4 regions of the Janthinobacterium sp. SUN206 genome follow, and region 2 is predicted to be linked to each of the others. Evidence: predicted binding sites of a transcription regulator. Region 2 holds the regulator's gene; each other region holds the start of a gene.
The links. The regulator sigma-54, encoded in region 2, starts transcription at its own class of promoters, with help from an activator protein. The targets are predictions, from matches to a motif close to TGGCANGNAANCTGCTTT.
Positions count from the first base shown of each region.

Region 1: the regulator sigma-54 is predicted to act here: its motif matches at 2,917-2,934, upstream of O3300_RS02565 (circularly permuted type 2 ATP-grasp protein).
Region 3: the regulator sigma-54 is predicted to act here: its motif matches at 2,603-2,620, upstream of urtA (urea ABC transporter substrate-binding protein).
Region 4: the regulator sigma-54 is predicted to act here: its motif matches at 2,071-2,088, upstream of O3300_RS28295 (beta-propeller fold lactonase family protein).

Region 1 is NZ_JAPWIB010000001.1:619,831-624,183, reverse strand. Features, by position in the region: gene O3300_RS02580 (TonB-dependent siderophore receptor) at 1-641, shown strand, start outside; gene O3300_RS02575 (hypothetical protein) at 740-1,615, shown strand; gene O3300_RS02570 (sensor histidine kinase KdpD) at 1,684-2,841, shown strand; gene O3300_RS02565 (circularly permuted type 2 ATP-grasp protein) at 2,970-4,353, shown strand, end outside.
Region 2 is NZ_JAPWIB010000003.1:607,410-611,762, forward strand. Features, by position in the region: gene lptC (LPS export ABC transporter periplasmic protein LptC) at 1-449, shown strand, start outside; gene lptA (lipopolysaccharide transport periplasmic protein LptA) at 475-1,056, shown strand; gene lptB (LPS export ABC transporter ATP-binding protein) at 1,056-1,811, shown strand; gene O3300_RS19725 (RNA polymerase factor sigma-54) at 1,816-3,294, shown strand; gene hpf (ribosome hibernation-promoting factor, HPF/YfiA family) at 3,364-3,726, shown strand; gene O3300_RS19735 (enoyl-CoA hydratase/isomerase family protein) at 3,855-4,353, shown strand, end outside.
Region 3 is NZ_JAPWIB010000001.1:1,718,390-1,722,742, reverse strand. Features, by position in the region: gene O3300_RS07690 (Hsp70 family protein) at 1-242, opposite strand, end outside; gene O3300_RS07685 (DUF2760 domain-containing protein) at 239-826, opposite strand; gene O3300_RS07680 (transglutaminase family protein) at 1,082-1,681, shown strand; gene O3300_RS07675 (DUF4349 domain-containing protein) at 1,698-2,486, shown strand; gene urtA (urea ABC transporter substrate-binding protein) at 2,673-3,926, shown strand; gene urtB (urea ABC transporter permease subunit UrtB) at 4,068-4,353, shown strand, end outside.
Region 4 is NZ_JAPWIB010000008.1:7,640-11,992, reverse strand. Features, by position in the region: gene adh (aldehyde dehydrogenase) at 1-705, opposite strand, end outside; gene O3300_RS28295 (beta-propeller fold lactonase family protein) at 1,050-2,006, opposite strand; gene O3300_RS28290 (TonB-dependent receptor) at 2,211-4,349, shown strand.

The DNA.
Region 1 (4,353 bases), on a different contig from region 2:
TGGAAAACGGCCAGCAGGTCAATGTCGAGAACATGGGCGAGGTGTTTGCGCCGTATAAATCGAAGCAAAAGGAAATCGGCGTCAAGTATGACGGCGGCAAGCTGGGCATGAGCGCGGCCCTGTTCACGACAAGCAAGCCTTTGCTGGCCGTGCTCGGCAAGCGGGCCGAACTTGATGGCGAGCAACGCAACCGCGGCCTGGAATTGTCGATTTTCGGCACGCCGATGCAGGGCGTGCGCCTGCTGGGCGGCTTGACCTGGCTCGATGCAAAGCTCAGCAATACCGGCGTGGCCGCCAACAATGGCAAGAAACCCATCGGCGCACCGGAAACGCAGATGAGCGTGGGCGGCGAATGGGACGTGCCCGGCGCGCCAGGCCTGACCCTGAACGCCCGCACCATCTACACCTCGACGCAATACGCGGACCTGGCCAACACCCGGCAACTGCCATCGTGGACCCGCCTCGACATCGGCGCGCGCTACCTGACGCAAGTGGCGGGCCGTGACGTGACCTTGCGCGCCCGCGTGGACAACGCGACGGACCGCAATTACTGGTCGTCAGCCGTGTCGTCCTTCAATATCGGCTCGCTGGTGCTGGCCGCGCCGCGCACCGTGGTCGTGTCGGCCAGCGTGGCGTTTTAACGACCACGCGCCTGTCGCACGATGAAAAGCTGCCTTCGGGCAGCTTTTTTATGTGTGTGCGCCTGTGCCGCAAGGCGCGCTTCGGCGACAATGCCGACATGAAACGACTCCCTGCCCTGCTGCTGTTGCTTTGCCTGTCCCTGCCGGCCCTTGCCCAAAAACAAGCCGCCTGCCCGTACGCCGCCTGGAAAAGCGGCTTCAAGGGCGATGCGCTGGCGCAAGCCACGTGTTTGCTGCGTCCCGTCAAGCTGTATGCGCGCTTGGGGGACAGCGCGCCGCTGCCGGACTTTCTGGCCGCCCGCATCGGCCAGCGCGCGGGTATCGCGCCGGCCCGCCTGCGCGCCTGGCTGGCGGAACAGGGCATCGCCGAGGCGGACGTGGGCGGCGCCGTCGACGCGCCCCTGTCGCGCGCCGTGGGCCGGCTGGCCGCGCCGATGGCGCGCTATTTCGTCATCCACGACACCAGCTACCCGAATTTCTTGTTAGAAACCATTCCCGACCACATCAACGACGCCAGCTGGGATTTCAACGACTTCAGCTTGCGCAATCCGGCGCTGGGCGGCGGTCCGAAAGGCCATGTCTACGTGAACCGCCTGGGCGGTTCCTTGCAGGTGCGCGATTTCAGCATGGCCAGCTTTGCCAGCAAGCTGGAAAAGGACAAGCCTTCGCTGACGGGCCTGTTCCTGCACGTGGAACTGGTGCAGCCGCGCAACTCCGTGCCCGGCGGCGGCAAGGGCAACGATGGCCTGGCGCCCGATCCCGGCTTTACGCCGGCGCAATACGACCGCCTGGCCCTGCTGTATATCGCCGCCAGCGTGCGCAAGGGAACGTGGCTGATTCCCGCCTTCCACGCCGTGCTCGATACAGGGTTTGCGAATGGTCATGATGACCCACAGAACTTTTCGCTGAGCGAGTGGTCAGCCTCGCTTTCCCGCCTGTATGCGGCCTTGCGCCAGGCCGATACTGGACAATAAAGCGTTTCCCCGCCGGCTGATTAGGCGCATACTATTGCAAGCATAGTCACTGCGGTCAGGGAGGCCAGGTGAGCATCAGCACGGATCAGCACGTGGGTCGCCAGGCCGGCGCGCACCAGCCATTGCAGCGCGCGCAGCGCATCTTCGCCATGCGCGACGCCGTCCTCGAGGCTTGGGAACAGCGCGTGCGCGCCAGCGTGCGCGGCGCAGACCAGCTGCTCACGCCCATACTCATCAATACCTTGCCGGCCTTTTTCGACAACCTGGCCGAAGCCCTCACCCCCGGCCACCCGCGCGACAACGCCGCCAGCAACAGCAACGTGCCCGCCGTGCATGGCAACGAACGGGCGCGCATGACCAATTACGGCCCGGAACAGGTGATCCAGGAGTACCAGATCTTCCGCGACTGCTTCGCCGCCACTGCGCATGAGTCCGGCATCACCCTGCGCAGCAAGGATTGGCAAGTGATCAACAAGTCGATCGACGTGGGCATCCGCGAATCGATACGCGAATTTACCAGCATGCATGAAAGCTTCCGGCGCCGCGTCGCGGCCGGCCTGTCGCACGACATGCGCAATCCCTTGGCCGTCATCAGCACGAGCGCCCAGCTGTTGTTCAGGCCAACCGACCCGGAGCGGGTAGTATTGCTGGCGCACAAGATTGTCGAGCACAGCAAGCGGCTCGACAGCATGATCGAGGAATTGCTCGATGGCCTCAGCTACCACCAGGGCCAGCAACTGCCGCTGGTGCTGAGCCAATTCGACGTGCTGCCGCTGGTACACGCCGTGGCCGGCCAGGTCAACTTGCAGCGGCCGGACAAATGCCGGGTCAGCGGGCAAGCGGTCACCGGCTGGTGGTGCGAGAACTCGCTGCGGCGGGCGCTGGAAAACCTGCTCGGCAATGCCCTCAAGTATGGCGACGACACGCCCATCAGCGTGCACGTGGAAGCGGTCCACGAACGCCTGATCGTCACCGTCCACAATGGCGGCCAGGCCATCGCGCCGGAACAGGCCGCCCGCATCTTCGACTACTTGCGCCGCGAAAACGACAACCCCGCGCCAGGCTGGGGCATCGGCCTGCCCTTCGTGCAAAGCGTGGCCGAAAGCCACGGCGGCAGCATCGCCGTCGACAGCGCGTCCGAAACGGGCACCAGCTTCATCTTCGACGTGCCCGTCGATTGCCGCCCCTTCGTCCCGTCCGCCGACGTCCCCAAGAGTGGCGCCTAGCGCACCGAGTTGGTGCAAGGAATGGCGTGACGCCACAAAAGTGGTCATATTTACACCTGTTCACGTCCGCCCTGTTGGCACGCTTCCTGCTGAGCTATACCCAGACACGGCTCAAGGGAAATCACAACATGGCAAATTTTTTCAATGAAATGACTGCAAATGAAGTGGGTACGGACAGCAAGGTACGTGAACACTATCGTGAATTCAGCAATTGGCTGGAACAGCAATCGCCCGAGACCATCGCCCGCAAGCGGGCCGAAGCCGACCTCACGTTCCGCCGGGTCGGCATCACGTTCGCCGTGTATGGCGACGATGCCGGCACGGAACGCCTGATTCCGTTCGACACCATCCCCCGCATCATCCCCGCCGCCGAATGGGCGCAGATGCAGACGGGCCTGGTGCAGCGCGTGCAAGCCTTGAACATGTTCATCCATGATATTTATCATGAACAAAACATCATCAAGGCGGGCATTATTCCCGCCGAGCAAATCTACAAGAATGCCCAGTACCGCCCGGAAATGCAGGGTATATCCGTCGCTTCCGACATCTACGCCCACATCGCGGGCGTCGATATCGTGCGCGCCGGCCAGGGCGAATTCTATGTACTGGAAGACAATTTGCGCGTGCCCTCCGGCGTGTCCTACATGCTGGAAGACCGCAAGATGATGATGCGGCTGTTCCCGGAACTGTTCGCCCGCAACCGCATCGCCCCCGTCGACCATTATCCGGACATGCTGCTCGACAACCTGCGTTCCGTCGCGCCCATGGGCGTGGACGACCCGACCGTCGTCGTCATGACGCCCGGCATGTACAACTCCGCCTACTTCGAACACGCCTTCCTGGCCCAACAAATGGGCGTGGAACTGGTCGAAGGCAAGGATTTGTTTGTCAACGATAATTCCGTGTACATGCGCACGACGCGGGGCCCGAAGAGGGTCGACGTCATCTACCGCCGCGTGGACGACGACTTCCTCGACCCGCTGGCCTTCCGCTCGGACTCGTCGCTGGGCGTGCCGGGCCTGCTGTCCGTGTACCGCGCGGGACGCGTGACCCTGGCGAACGCCATCGGCACGGGCGTGGCCGACGACAAGTCGATCTATCCTTTTGTGCCCGACATGATCAAGTTTTACTTGTCGCAGGAACCGATATTGAACAACGTGCCCACGTACCAATGCCGCAAACCGGCCGATTTGTCCTACGTGCTGGCGAATTTGCCCAAACTCGTGGTGAAGGAAGTGCATGGCGCGGGCGGCTACGGCATGCTGGTGGGGCCGGCGTCCAGCCTGGCGCAACTCGAGGATTTCCGCCAGCGCCTGCTGGCCAATCCGGGCGGCTACATTGCCCAGCCGACACTTGCCCTGTCCGCCTGCCCCACGTATGTCGAGGCCGGCATTGCGCCGCGCCACATCGATTTGCGCCCGTTCGTGCTGTCCGGCAAGACAATTTCCATGGTGCCGGGCGGCCTGACCCGCGTGGCCCTCGGCGAAGGCTCGCTGGTGGTCAATTCCTCGC
Region 2 (4,353 bases):
ATTTCAGCATGGTGCGCATGGACTTGACGGGCAAGCCCAGCTACATCGTGTCGGGCACCAAGCTCACGCATTATCCGCTGGACGATTCGTCCGATATCGACCAGCCTTTCGTGCGCAAGCTCACGCCAGGCATGCCGCCGATGAACATGAATGCGGAATTGGCGCATATCGACCAGGACAATACCCGGCTGCAACTGCACCGCAAGGTCGTGATCGACCGCGTGGCCAGTCCGAAGGCGCAGAACCTGACGGTCAAGACGGAAGCGCTGACGGTGTTCCCGGACGAGGAAAGAATGGAAACGGACGTGCCTGTCGATATCCTGACGGGCGCCTCGCGCATCAATGGCGTCGGCATGAAGGCGAATAACGCCACCGGCGTGGTGGAAGTGCAGAATGCGCTGCGCATGGTCCTCCCGCCGAAACCGCGCCCGGCCGCGGCGGCAAAATGACAGAATGAAACAAGGAAACCATACTATGAAGAACATCTTGCTGTTGACCGTATTTTCGCTGGCCATCATGGGCGTGGCGCATGCCGAGAAGGCCGATTCCGAGAAGGAAGCCGTCATCACGGCACGCAGCGGCCACGTCGATGACGTCAAGCAGGTGCGCACCCTGACGGGCGACGTCGTGCTGGTCAAGGGGACCCTGACCATGAAGGCGGGCCGGGCCCTGATCACGGAAGATCCGCAAGGCTACCAGTTCATCACCTTCTGGGCCGATCCCGGCAAGCTTGCGACCTTCCGCCAGAAGCGCGATGGCGCGGGCGACCTGTGGGTCGAAGGCGAGGCGGAGCGCGTGGAGTACGACAACAAGACGGAAGTGGTGAAGCTGTTTTCCAGAGCCAAGTTGACGCGCCTGGAAGGCGCGAAAGTCACCGATGTGGCCAATGGCGCTTTCATCTCGTATGACAGCCGCAAGGAAGAATTTGCGATGGAAAATTCCAACAGCGGCACCAGCACCGCCGATGGCGGCAGCGTGCGCATGGTGATCCAGCCGAAGACCAAGGCGCCGGCAGCGGAGAAAGCGCCGGCCACGCCCGCGCCAGGAAAGAAATAATGGAAAATACACGTTGCGGCAGCACCCTGATCGTTCGCGGGCTGCAAAAAACCTATGGCAAGCGGCAAGTCGTGCATGATGTCTCGCTGCAAGTCGAATGCGGCGAAGTGGTGGGCTTGCTGGGCCCGAACGGCGCCGGCAAGACCACCTCGTTCTATATGATCGTCGGCCTGGTGCCGTCCGATGGCGGCAGCATCGATATCAGCGGCGTGGATATCTCCAGCCTGCCGATCCACCGCCGCGCGCAGATGGGCCTGTCCTACCTGCCGCAGGAAGCGTCCGTCTTCCGCAAGCTGACGGTGGAAGACAATATCCGCGCCGTGCTGGAAATCCAGACCGTCGAAGGCCGCCCGCTGACGAAGGCCGAGATCGAGGAGCGGCTGGATAAATTGCTGGCCGACCTGCAGATTGAAAAGCTGCGCGAGAACCAGGCGCTGTCCCTGTCCGGTGGCGAACGCCGCCGCGTGGAAATCGCCCGCGCGCTGGCCACCGATCCCCGTTTCGTGCTGCTCGACGAGCCGTTCGCCGGCGTCGATCCGATCGCCGTGATCGAGATCCAGCGCATCGTGCGTTTCTTGAAGGAGCGCAATATCGGCGTGCTGATTACCGATCATAATGTGCGTGAGACGCTGGGTATTTGCGACCGCGCCTACATCATCAACCAGGGCTCGGTGCTGGCGTCGGGACGCCCCGACGACATCATTGCGAACGAGTCGGTACGCCGGGTCTATCTGGGCGAACACTTCCGCATGTAAGCCAATGAAACAATCATTGCAGCTGCGCACTTCGCAGCACCTGGCACTGACGCCGCAGTTGCAGCAATCGATACGCCTGTTGCAATTGTCTACCCTGGAATTGCACCAGGAACTCGAGCAATTGCTGACGGACAATCCCTTGCTCGAACGCCTCGACGATCCGCTCGACCGTTCGCTGCGCCTGCTGTCCGACGGGGCCTTGAGCTCCACGGCCGCGCCGGCCGAAGCGCCGCCCCAGCCGCCAGGCCAGGAGGCGCCCGCGGCGCCGGCCGAAGGGGAAGCGTTTGACGGCGAGGGGGGCGACAGCCCGGCCGCCGCGGACGGCGGCGACAGCGACTGGAGCGAGGCGAGCCGGGGGAAGGCGCCCGACGACGACGATTCGCGTCCGCAATTGGAGGCCCATCACTGCACCCTGCGCGAACACCTGATGGAGCAGATGCGCGTGACGGTGCTCGAATTGCGCGACCGCGCGCTGGTCGAGCTGATCATCGACGCGCTCGACGACAATGGCTACCTGGAAGAGTCGCTCGACGACATCCTGGCGCGCCTGCCGGAAGAGCTGGAAATCGACGCCGACGAGATGCGCACGGCCTTGTCGCTGCTGCAAAGTTTCGATCCGCCGGGCGTGGGCGCGCGCAACGCGTCCGAATGCCTGGCCCTGCAAATCAAGCGCTTGCCGCACATCGCCATGGTGACGCGGCGCATGGCCCTCGTCATCGTGGAAAAGCACCTGGCCTGGTTTGCCCAGCGCGATTTCAACAAGTTGAAAAAAGCCCTCGATTGCGACGATGAAGACTTGCGCGAAGCGCAGACGGTGATTCGCCAGTGCAATCCGCATCCGGGCGCCGTGTTCGCCTCGGACGTGTCCGATTACGTGGTGCCCGACGTCGTCGTCAAGCGCGCGCGCAATGGCTGGCAAGTCACCCTGAACAACGACGTCATGCCGCGCCTGCGCGTCAACGCCATGTACGCCAACTTGCTCAAGCAGGGCAAGGGGGAGGGCGCCATGGGCGCACAGTTGCAGGAAGCCAAGTGGCTGATCAAGAATATGCGCCAGCGCTTCGACACGATCCTGCGCGTGGCGCAGGCGATAGTAGAAAGACAAAAGAACTTTTTCTCGCATGGGGCCGTTGCCATGCGCCCCCTTGTGCTCCGTGAAATAGCTGATACACTGGGTTTACACGAGAGTACTATCTCGCGGGTAACAACTCAAAAGTACATGCTGACCCCGCACGGCATGTTCGAGTTGAAATATTTCTTTGGTAGCCACGTCGCCACCGAAGCGGGGGGCGAAGCGTCATCGACGGCGATACGGGCATTGATCGTGCAACTGACAGGAGCAGAAGACCCTAAAAATCCTTTATCCGACAGTAAGATTGCGGACATGCTGGGGGAACAAGGCATGGTGATTGCGCGACGTACTGTTGCCAAATACCGGGAAGCATTAAAAATTCCGCCAGTGAGCCTGCGTAAGTGTTTGTAAGTTTTTTTCGGTTCCTCTGCGGGCCGGATAGGATGGACCGCACGAACCCGATCATCTTTAGGAGTGTGTATGAATCTCACCATCAGCGGACATCATCTCGAAGTGACACCAGCCATCCGTGAATACGTACAAACGAAGCTGGAGCGCGTGAAACGTCATTTCGATCAAGTCATCGATATCGCCGTGATTCTGACCGTGGATAACCTCAAAGAGAAAGAAAAACGTCAAAAGGCTGAAGTCAACCTGCGTTTGAGCGGCAAGACTGTCTATGTGGAAAGCTTGGCGCACGACCTGTACGCCGCGATCGATACGCTGATCGACAAGCTCGATAGGCAAGTGATGAAATACAAAACCAAAGTGCAAGGGCACGGTAAAGAGGCGATCAAGCATCTGCCAGACAACTCCGAGGAAGAAGCCGTCGTCGCCGTCTAAGGCCACCCGCTTCCAGCAGTTGTGATCAACTAAGGGCGCACATTGCGCCCTTTTTTGCGCCCAGCGGAACGCAATGTTCCCCGCGCAGGCATTAGAATATTCGCACTTTCACTTCTTTCCTGCCTGCCATGAGCGACTTCGTCCAGACTTCCATCCGCAACCGCACCGGGCACATCGTGCTCGACCGTCCGAAAGCCTTGAATTCCCTGTCGCTGGAGATGGTGCGCGCCCTGAGCGCGGCCCTGCTGGCCTGGCGCGACGATCCGCAGGTGGACGCCGTCGTGATCCGCTCCAGCAGCGACAAGGCCCTGTGCGCCGGCGGCGACATCCGTTTCTTTTACGATGCGGGTCTGGCCACGCCGCAAGGCGGCAGCGCCTTGCTGGAAGATTTCTTTACGGAAGAATATGCTTTAAATCATTTAATTCATTTCTACCCGAAACCGTATATCGCCGTGATGGATGGCGTGGTGATGGGCGGCGGCATGGGCGTGGCGCAAGCCGGGCCAGGCAACCGCTTGCGCATCGTGACGGGCCGCACGCGCATGGCCATGCCGGAAGTCAATATCGGCCTGTTCCCGGACGTGGGCGGCAGTTATTTCCTGTCCCGCCTGGCTGGCCAGCTGGGCC
Region 3 (4,353 bases), on a different contig from region 2:
ACCCAGGGCAGGGCCAGGTCGCCCGCCGCCACTTCATCGGCGTGCGGCAGGTAGACGAACGACGGCAGCAGCGACAATTCTTCGACGGTGCCCGGCGCCGACAACTGCGGCACTTTCAGCACGCCGTGGCTCGATTGCTCGCCGTCGCTCTCGACCAGGTTCACATACGACAGGGCGCTGTGGGTGGTGCCCAGGTCGATGCCGATGGCGTAGCGCGGGCTTGGGTTGGCTTGATCGTTCACAGTTCCACCTCGGCTGGCGCCAGGATGGCCGCGTCGTGCTGCTCGCTCAGTTTCGGCAGGCGCACGCTGGACGCGCGCCAGCCGCGGTGGCTGAGGGTGCCCGTGAACGGCGCGGAACCGACCACGTTGCCCGTCAGGCGTACTTGCGCAGAATCAAAGCCTTCCTGCAGCACGATGCGGCTGCCTTCGGCTTCCTGGCGCACGGCCTCGATGGTGAAGTATTCGCGCATGACCTTGGCGCAGCCTTCATGCACGACGCGGGCGGCCGCGCCGATGTCGGCATCGGCATGGCTGCCCAGGTTTTCCTGGGTAAAGTCGATCAATCGCGCTTCGCGTTGCAGCAAGGCCAGCAATTGCAGGGCGGCATCGGGCGTCGCTTCCTTCAAAATGACGGGCGCGGCGGCCGGCGTCGGCACGGGGGCGGGCGCCGGAGCCGGGGCCACTGGCGCCACCGGGGCGGCTTCGGGCAAGGACAGCTTTTCCACGCGGGCCGCATAGGCGGCGTCCGACAGGGTGCTGAAGAAGGTGCCGAAAGCCAGCGGGACTCGGCGCCAGAACGATGGGTGGGACGATGAAGTGCTCATAGGGAACTCGTTTCTCTGATCTGTAGGGAGGCGTCGGCGGCGGGGGCCGCTTCGCAAGGTAGTGCCATGTGCGGGGCCAACAGGGCCGGCTGCGTTTGCCCGCATGATACCAGCTACCGGGCCGCCGCCAAAGTCGCCGCCCCCCTGGCAGGCAGGCCGAAGCGTGGATTTTCTTTGTTCTTGCGCAAGGAAACGTTCGATTTCGTGCCGCTTCGACTAGAATCGCGCATTATCTTTTTGCATGACCTCGATGCCATGTCTACCGACTTTTCCCTGTATTTAGCCAGCAGCACTTACATCGACAGCGACCATCCAGCCGTGCGCGCCAGGGCGGCCGCGCTGGCGGTGGGCGCGGTGGGCGACGCCGCGATCGCGGCCCGCTGCTTTGCCTTCGTGCGCGACGAGGTCGCCCACAGCTGGGATTACCAGCGCAATCCCGTCACCTGCCGCGCGTCCGACGTCTTGCAGCATGGCACGGGCTATTGTTATGCGAAGAGCCATCTGCTGGCCGCGCTGCTGCGCGCCAACGGCATTCCTGCCGGCCTGTGCTACCAGCGCCTGGCCGTGGGCGAGGTGGGGCCGCCGTTCTGCCTGCATGGCTTGAATGCCGTGTATCTGCAAGACTTCGGCTGGTACCGCATCGATGCGCGCGGCAACAAGCCCGGCGTCGACGCGGCGTTTGTGCCGCCACGGGAACAGCTGGCCTTTCCCGTGCTGGCGCCCGAGGAACGCGATTTGCCGGAAATCTGGCCGGCGCCGTTGCCGCAGGTGATCGCCTCCCTGACGGGCCATGCGACGGTGCAGGAAGTGGCGGCGCATCTGCCCGATGTCGAGATGCTTCCGTTGAACAAGTAATTCATAGAAAGAAACCATGAAAAAAATCCATATGGGTCTGATTGGCCTGATGCTGCTGGCCGGTTGCGGCAGCAAGGGCGAGAGCGGCGGGCAATCGAGCGCCGCGCGTCTCGATGGCAAGGAAAAGGGCAGCGAGTTTCTTGCCTATGAACATAATGTCAGCGTCGATACGCACGAGGCGCAAGTGCGTCCCCTGTATGAAAAAGTGGTCGCTGCCTGCAAGGCCGATACGGAAAACGGCTGCCTGCTGCTCGATTCCAGCGTCGACAGCGGCCGCTACGTGCATGCGCGCATCAGCATGCGCGTCAAGCCAGCCGGCATCAAGAAGCTGGTCGCGCTGGTCGCGGCCGAAGGCGACGTCACCAGCCAGGGCACCAAGGTGGAAGACCTGGGCCGTCCGGTGCTCGACAGCAAGAAACGCCTGGAAATGCTCAAGCAATACCAGGCACAGCTGCAAGACCTGGAAAAGCGCTCGGGCACCAACGTCGATGCCCTCATCAAGGTGACCAAGGAGCTGGCCACCGTGCAAGTGGAGCTGGAGCAGGCGACGGCCGCCAACGCGCTATTGATGCAACGCATCGATACGGACTTGCTGAACGTGGCCATCAGCGCCGAAGGCAAGCAATCGTTCTGGCGCCCCGTCAAGCGCGCGCTGGGCAATTTCACGGAAAACCTGTCGGAAGGCGTGGCCAACGCCATCACGGCCATGGCCTACATCCTGCCGTGGCTGATCGCTTTCGTGCTGCTGTTCCCGCTGGGCCGCAAGGGCTGGCGTCGTTTGAAAGGCGTGCCACGCAAGAATTGATGCGGGTTACGCACCGTTTTACGGCAATTTGAAACCTGGCTGCACAGTCCTTGTGCAGCCAGGTTTTTTTTCGTGCGGCGCCGGCCCCGTGCACCATGGCGGACGCCCGCTGGCGCTGGCATGCATTCTGCTTTAACAACATCGCAGGCCCAGCTCGACCCCCACGAACCCATCACAGGAGTCCCCATGTCACGACGCATCATCCTGAAAGCGGCCGCCGCCGGCGCACTGGCCCTGGCCACCTCCACTTATATGCAGGCAGCCTTGGCCGCCGATACGATCAAGGTGGGCATTTTGCACTCCCTGTCGGGCACCATGGCCATTTCCGAAACGTCGCTCAAGGATGTGGCGCTGATGACGATTGCCGAAATCAATGCCAAGGGCGGCGTGCTGGGCAAGAAGCTGGAAGCCGTCGTCGTCGATCCCGCATCGAACTGGCCCTTGTTCGCGGAAAAAGCGCGCCAGCTGGTGGCGCAGGATAAGGTGGCTGTCGTGTTCGGCTGCTGGACGTCCGTGTCGCGCAAGTCGGTGTTGCCCGTGTTCAAGGAACTCAACAGCCTGCTGTTTTACCCGGTGCAATACGAGGGCGAGGAGCTGGAAAAGAACGTGTTTTATACGGGCGCCGCGCCGAACCAGCAGGCGATACCTGCCGTGGAATACCTGATGAGCAAGGATGGCGGCGGCGCCAAGCGCTTCGTGCTGCTGGGCACGGATTACGTGTATCCGCGCACCACCAACAAGATTTTGCGCGCCTTTCTGAAAAGCAAAGGTGTCAAGGATAGCGATATCAGCGAGGTCTACACGCCGTTCGGCCACGCCGACTATCAAACCATCGTCGCCAACATCAAGAAGTTTTCCACGGGCGGCAAGACGGCCGTCATTTCCACCATCAATGGCGATTCCAACGTGCCGTTCTACAAGGAACTGGGCAATGCGGGCTTGAAAGCCACGGACGTGCCCGTCGTCGCGTTTTCCGTGGGCGAGGAAGAGTTGCGCGGCATCGATACCAAGCCGCTGCTCGGTCATCTGGCGGCCTGGAATTATTTCGAATCCGTCAAGAATCCCGTGAATACGGCCTTCATCAAGCAGTGGAAAGCGTATGCGGTGGCGCAAAAGCTGCCGAACGCGGGGTCGGTCGTGACGAACGATCCGATGGAAGCGACCTATGTCGGCATCCACATGTGGGCGCAAGCCGTGGAAAAGGCGAAATCGACGGACACGGACAAGGTGATCGCCGCCATGGCCGGCCAGAGCGTCAAGGCGCCGTCCGGCTTTACCCTGACCATGGATGCCACGAATCACCACTTGCACAAGCCCGTGATGATCGGCGAAATCAAGGCCGATGGGCAATTCAATGTCGTGTGGAAAACCAAGGAAGCGATACGCGCCCAGCCGTGGAGCCCGTTTATCAAGGGCAATGAGGGCAAGCAAAAGTTATGAGCTGGCGGCAGAAAGGCCGGGGTCAGTCGCTTCGCGATCGGAATTTGTCCCATTGGGACGAATTCCCCCGACGGGACTTGGCGTCCCCGTCTGACCCCAGATTTTCGCTTGGGCTGAAGTAACGATGAGAGGTCTTTCCGCATGCGTCTGCTACGTCGTATTTTGCTATTAGTTTGCCTGTTGCCGTTGTCTGCGCAGGCCGCCATCCCTCCCGACTTGCTCAAGCCGCTGGCCGGCGATGATCCCGACGCCCGTGTCGCCGCCGTCGCGCAGATCGCCGCCCTTGCCACGCCCGAGGCCGCCCGTGTGCTGCAAGCCTTGCAGGACGACGCGTTATACGCCACGCCCGACGGCAAGGTGTATATCGTCGACGGCGAGCAGGCGCTTGACCCGGCGCTCGGCAAGAACGTGCCGCTGCCGGACGGCA
Region 4 (4,353 bases), on a different contig from region 2:
CTTGGCGATGCGCTTGCTCGACGCCAGCGGCTTGCCCGCTTCCAGGCCGAAACCATTGATGATGTTCAGCACGCCAGGCGGCAGCAGGTCGCCGATCAGCTCGATCAACACCATGATGGAAGCCGGAGTCTGCTCGGCCGGTTTCAAGACGACGCAATTGCCGGCGGCCAAGGCCGGCGCCAGTTTCCACACGGCCATCAGGATAGGGAAATTCCACGGGATGATCTGGCCCACGACGCCCAGCGGCTCATGGTAGTGATAGGCATAGGTTTCCGCATCGATTTGTGCGACGGAACCTTCCTGGGCGCGGATGCAACCGGCGAAGTAACGGAAATGGTCGATGGCCAGCGGAATGTCGGCATTCATCGTTTCGCGGATCGGCTTGCCGTTGTCGATGGTTTCCGCCGTGGCGATCAGGCTCAGGTTCTGTTCGATGCGGTCGGCGATGCGGTTCAGGATATTGGCGCGCTCGGCAGGCGAAGTCTTGCCCCATGCCTCCTTGGCGGCGTGCGCGGCGTCCAGCGCCAGCTCGACGTCTTCCGTCGTGGAACGGGCGATTTCGCAAAACGGCAAGCCCGTGATCGGCGTGATGTTAGGAAAGTATTCACCTTTTACTGGTGCAACGAATTTGCCGCCGATGTAATTGTCATAGCGTTGTTTGAAGGGATTGGCTACGCCCAGTTTGCTGATGTCTGCGAGATTCATGTCGTCCTCTATCGGGTTAATTAGAATGGAAATACTTAATTAAAATCAAACGTCCTGGTACAGATGGGGTGAGTACACGGAGTCTTCCGCAAATGCCGTGCCAGCTCGCCATCCCACTACAAACTTAGCCGGTTTTGCCCCCGTTACAAGGGCGTGGCGTCAATCCCGGCCCGCTTTTCAGCGCATGCCCCGGACTTGGGTGGGGGCGTGGCTCTGTTTGCGTTTTGAACAAGGTGGCAGCATCCTGTTCCAATCCGGGCCAGCCCTGCTTTGCCGCCACGCCGCCGCTGCACAATGGAACAGGTGTACCAGACTGGAACACCTGCGCCTGTGCCATGAAGGAATCAACGAATCACCACGCCCCATGGCAATTCACCCACGGCAATATCGGCCACCTTGCGCGCGCTGGCCGTGTCGATGACGGACACGCTGTTCGAGCGGCCATTGGCCACGTACAGCTTGGCGCCGTCCGGCGTGATGGCCATGTTCCACGGGCGCTTGCCGACGCCAATCGTGGCCGTGACCTGATTGCTGGCCGTGTCGATCACCATCACCGTTCCGTCGATACCGTTCGAGACATACACTTGCTTGCCGCCGGGATGGACGGCGATGCCATTCGCATTCTTGCCCGCTGGAATGGTGGCAATCGCCTTGCGCGCGGCCATGTCGATCACGTAGACGGCATTGACCAGTTCGCACGCCACGTAGGCGCGGCCCGAGTCCGGGCTGAAACCGATGCCGCGCGGACGCAGCCCCACGGCGATGGAAGCGACCTGCCGGCGTTGCGCCACATCAATGACATCGACTTGCTCCGCCTCTTCCGCGCTGACCAGCAGCCAGCGCCCATCCGGGCTGAAGACGGCGTGTTCCGGATTGCGTCCCTGCACCTTGATATCGGCGAGCAAGGTACCTGTCTGGCCATCGAGCAAGGCCACGCTATTGTTTTCCTCGACGGCCACAGCCACGTGACTACCGTCTTGCGAGGCGCTGACGCCTTCGGGCGACTTGCCCAGCGCCACCGTGCGCACGGGCGCACCGCCAGCGTTATCGATCAGCAGCAAGGCGCTGCTGGCGGCATCCGTGACAAACAATTGCCGCCCTGTGGGATCGGCAGCGATGCCGCGCGGACGCTTGCCTGCGGCGATCTGGCGCACCACCTGGTCGGTCGCCGTGTCGATCACACTCAAGGTGCCCGACTTTTCATTGGGAACATAGGCAAAGGGAGCGGCATGGACCGCGGTGCTGACGAGCGCCGGCAGCAGCCAGCACACCTGGCGCAAGCGCGAGAAGAAGTTGGGCATAATCACCTTTTCAATGGCAAAACGAGGGAAAAGCGCGCCGCATCGGCGCCTCTGACAATTACCGTATGCAAACGCCGTGCCACTGACACGCGTATAATTTCAGCCCACCAATGGAGACATGGCAGGCATATTGCTTGATACACCTACGCAGACCTGTACCGCGCACGCGATCAAGCAGGCTTTTATTCACATTGGAGAATCCGCATGCAGCATCGTTTCCGCCTGAACACCATCGCCAGCCTGTTTGTCGCCGGCAGCGCCACCCTCGCCCCTCACGTCTTTGCCGCCGAGGCAGCTGACCCGGCCAATGGGCAATTCATGGATACGGTGGTCGTCAGCGGCAGCCGCATCGCCCACCCCAGCCAGGAAGTGCCGGCCTCGATCGACGTGGTCGACAGCGCCCGCATCCAGGATGGCCAAATCCGCGTCAACGCGTCGGAAGCACTGGCCGCCGTGCCGGGCCTGGTCGTGCAAAACCGCCAGAACTACGCGCAAGACTTGCAAATCTCGTCGCGCGGCTTCGGCGCCCGCTCGGCCTTCGGCGTGCGCGGCGTCAAGCTGATCAGCGATGGCATTCCCGCCAGCATGCCCGACGGCCAGGGCCAGGCCGCCACCTTCAACCTCGATACGGCCGAGCGCATCGAAGTGCTGCGCGGACCGTTTTCTGCCATCTACGGCAACCATTCGGGCGGCGTGATCCAGCTGTTTTCCAAGGATGGACAAAATCCCCCTTCCGTCGAGCTGAATGTGACGGGCGGCAGCTACGGCACCAGCAAGGTGGACTTGACGGCGCAGGGTCAGGCAGGCGGCATCGGCTACGTGCTCGACGGCTCGCGCTTCCGCACGGACGGTTTCCGCGACCACAGCGCCGCCACGCGCGAACAGGCGTTCGGCAAGATCACCGTCAAGCCCACCGCGGACAGCAAGCTGACCATCGTCGCCAACAGCCTGCATCAAGGCAATACGCAAGATCCGCTGGGCGTCACCTGGACCACGTTTGCCCGCGACCCGCGCGCCGGCGAAATCGACACGACGGACACGCAAAACCCGAAACGCACCCTGGCCGAGCGCTACAACACGCGCAAGAGCATCGATCATCAGCAGATCGGCGCCACTTATGAACAGTCGTTCGGCGATGACCGCCTGCACTTGATGGTGTATGGCGGCAACCGCGACGTGATCCAGTACCAGGCGTTTACCAAGGGATTCCAGGCGCCGCCTAGCCATTCGGGCGGCGTGGTCGATTTCCAGCGCCAATTCTATGGCATCGACACCAACTGGCTGCACGTGAACCAGCTGGCCGGAGGCAAGCTGAGCACGACTATCGGCATCGACTATGGCCGCTCCAGCGACGACCGTACCGGCTATGAAAATTTCATTGGCAATAGCTTTGGCGTAAAAGGCAAGCTGCGCCGCGACGAGCAGAATGTCGTCTCCAGCCTCGATCCGTATATCCAGGCGGAATGGCAAGGCGGCCCGTGGCTGCTCAGCGCAGGTGTGCGCTACAGCAAGATGAAAGTGGCTGTCGACGACCATTTCCTCAGCAACGGCAACGATAGCGGCAGCCTGGAATTCAGCCACACGACGCCCGTGCTGGGCCTGCTGTATAAACTGACGCCGAACGTCAACGTCTACGCCAGCGCCGCGCGCGGTTTCGAAGCGCCCACCCTGAATGAACTGTTTTACTCGGGCACAGGCGGCGGCTTCAATTTCAACTTGAAGCCCGCCACCAGCACCAACCTGGAAGCCGGTGTCAAGGCCAGGATCGCCAACAACACGCACGTGAATGCGGCCTTGTTCCAGATCAAGACCAATGACGAACTGGTGGTCGACAAGTCCAGCGGCGGGCGCACCAGCTATCGCAATGGGGGTAAAACCTTGCGCCAGGGCATGGAAGTGTCGCTGGATTCGAACCTGCCATATGGCTTCACGACCAAAGTGGCGCTCACCAGCCTGCATGCCGTGTATGACCAGGCATTTGGCGGCGTGCGCGAAGGCAGCCGCTTGCCGGGCGTACCCAGCGCTAACCTATTCGCTGAACTGGCCTGGAAAGACACGCTCGACCGTTTTGGCGCAGCGCTGGAAAGCGTGGCCAGCAACCAGGTCTACGCGGAAGACAGCAACATCGAAAAACCGGCGCCCGGCTACACGGTATTCAATGCGCGGTTCAACGCCAGGCAAAACGTGGGCAATTGGCGCTTCAAGGAGTTTGCCCGCCTGAACAACCTGTTCGACAAGACCTACGTGGGTTCCGTCATCGTTGGCGATAGCAACAAGCGCTACTATGAAGCGGCGCCGGGACGTAATTGGTTGCTGGGCGTTAGCGCCCAATATAGTTTCTAAAACT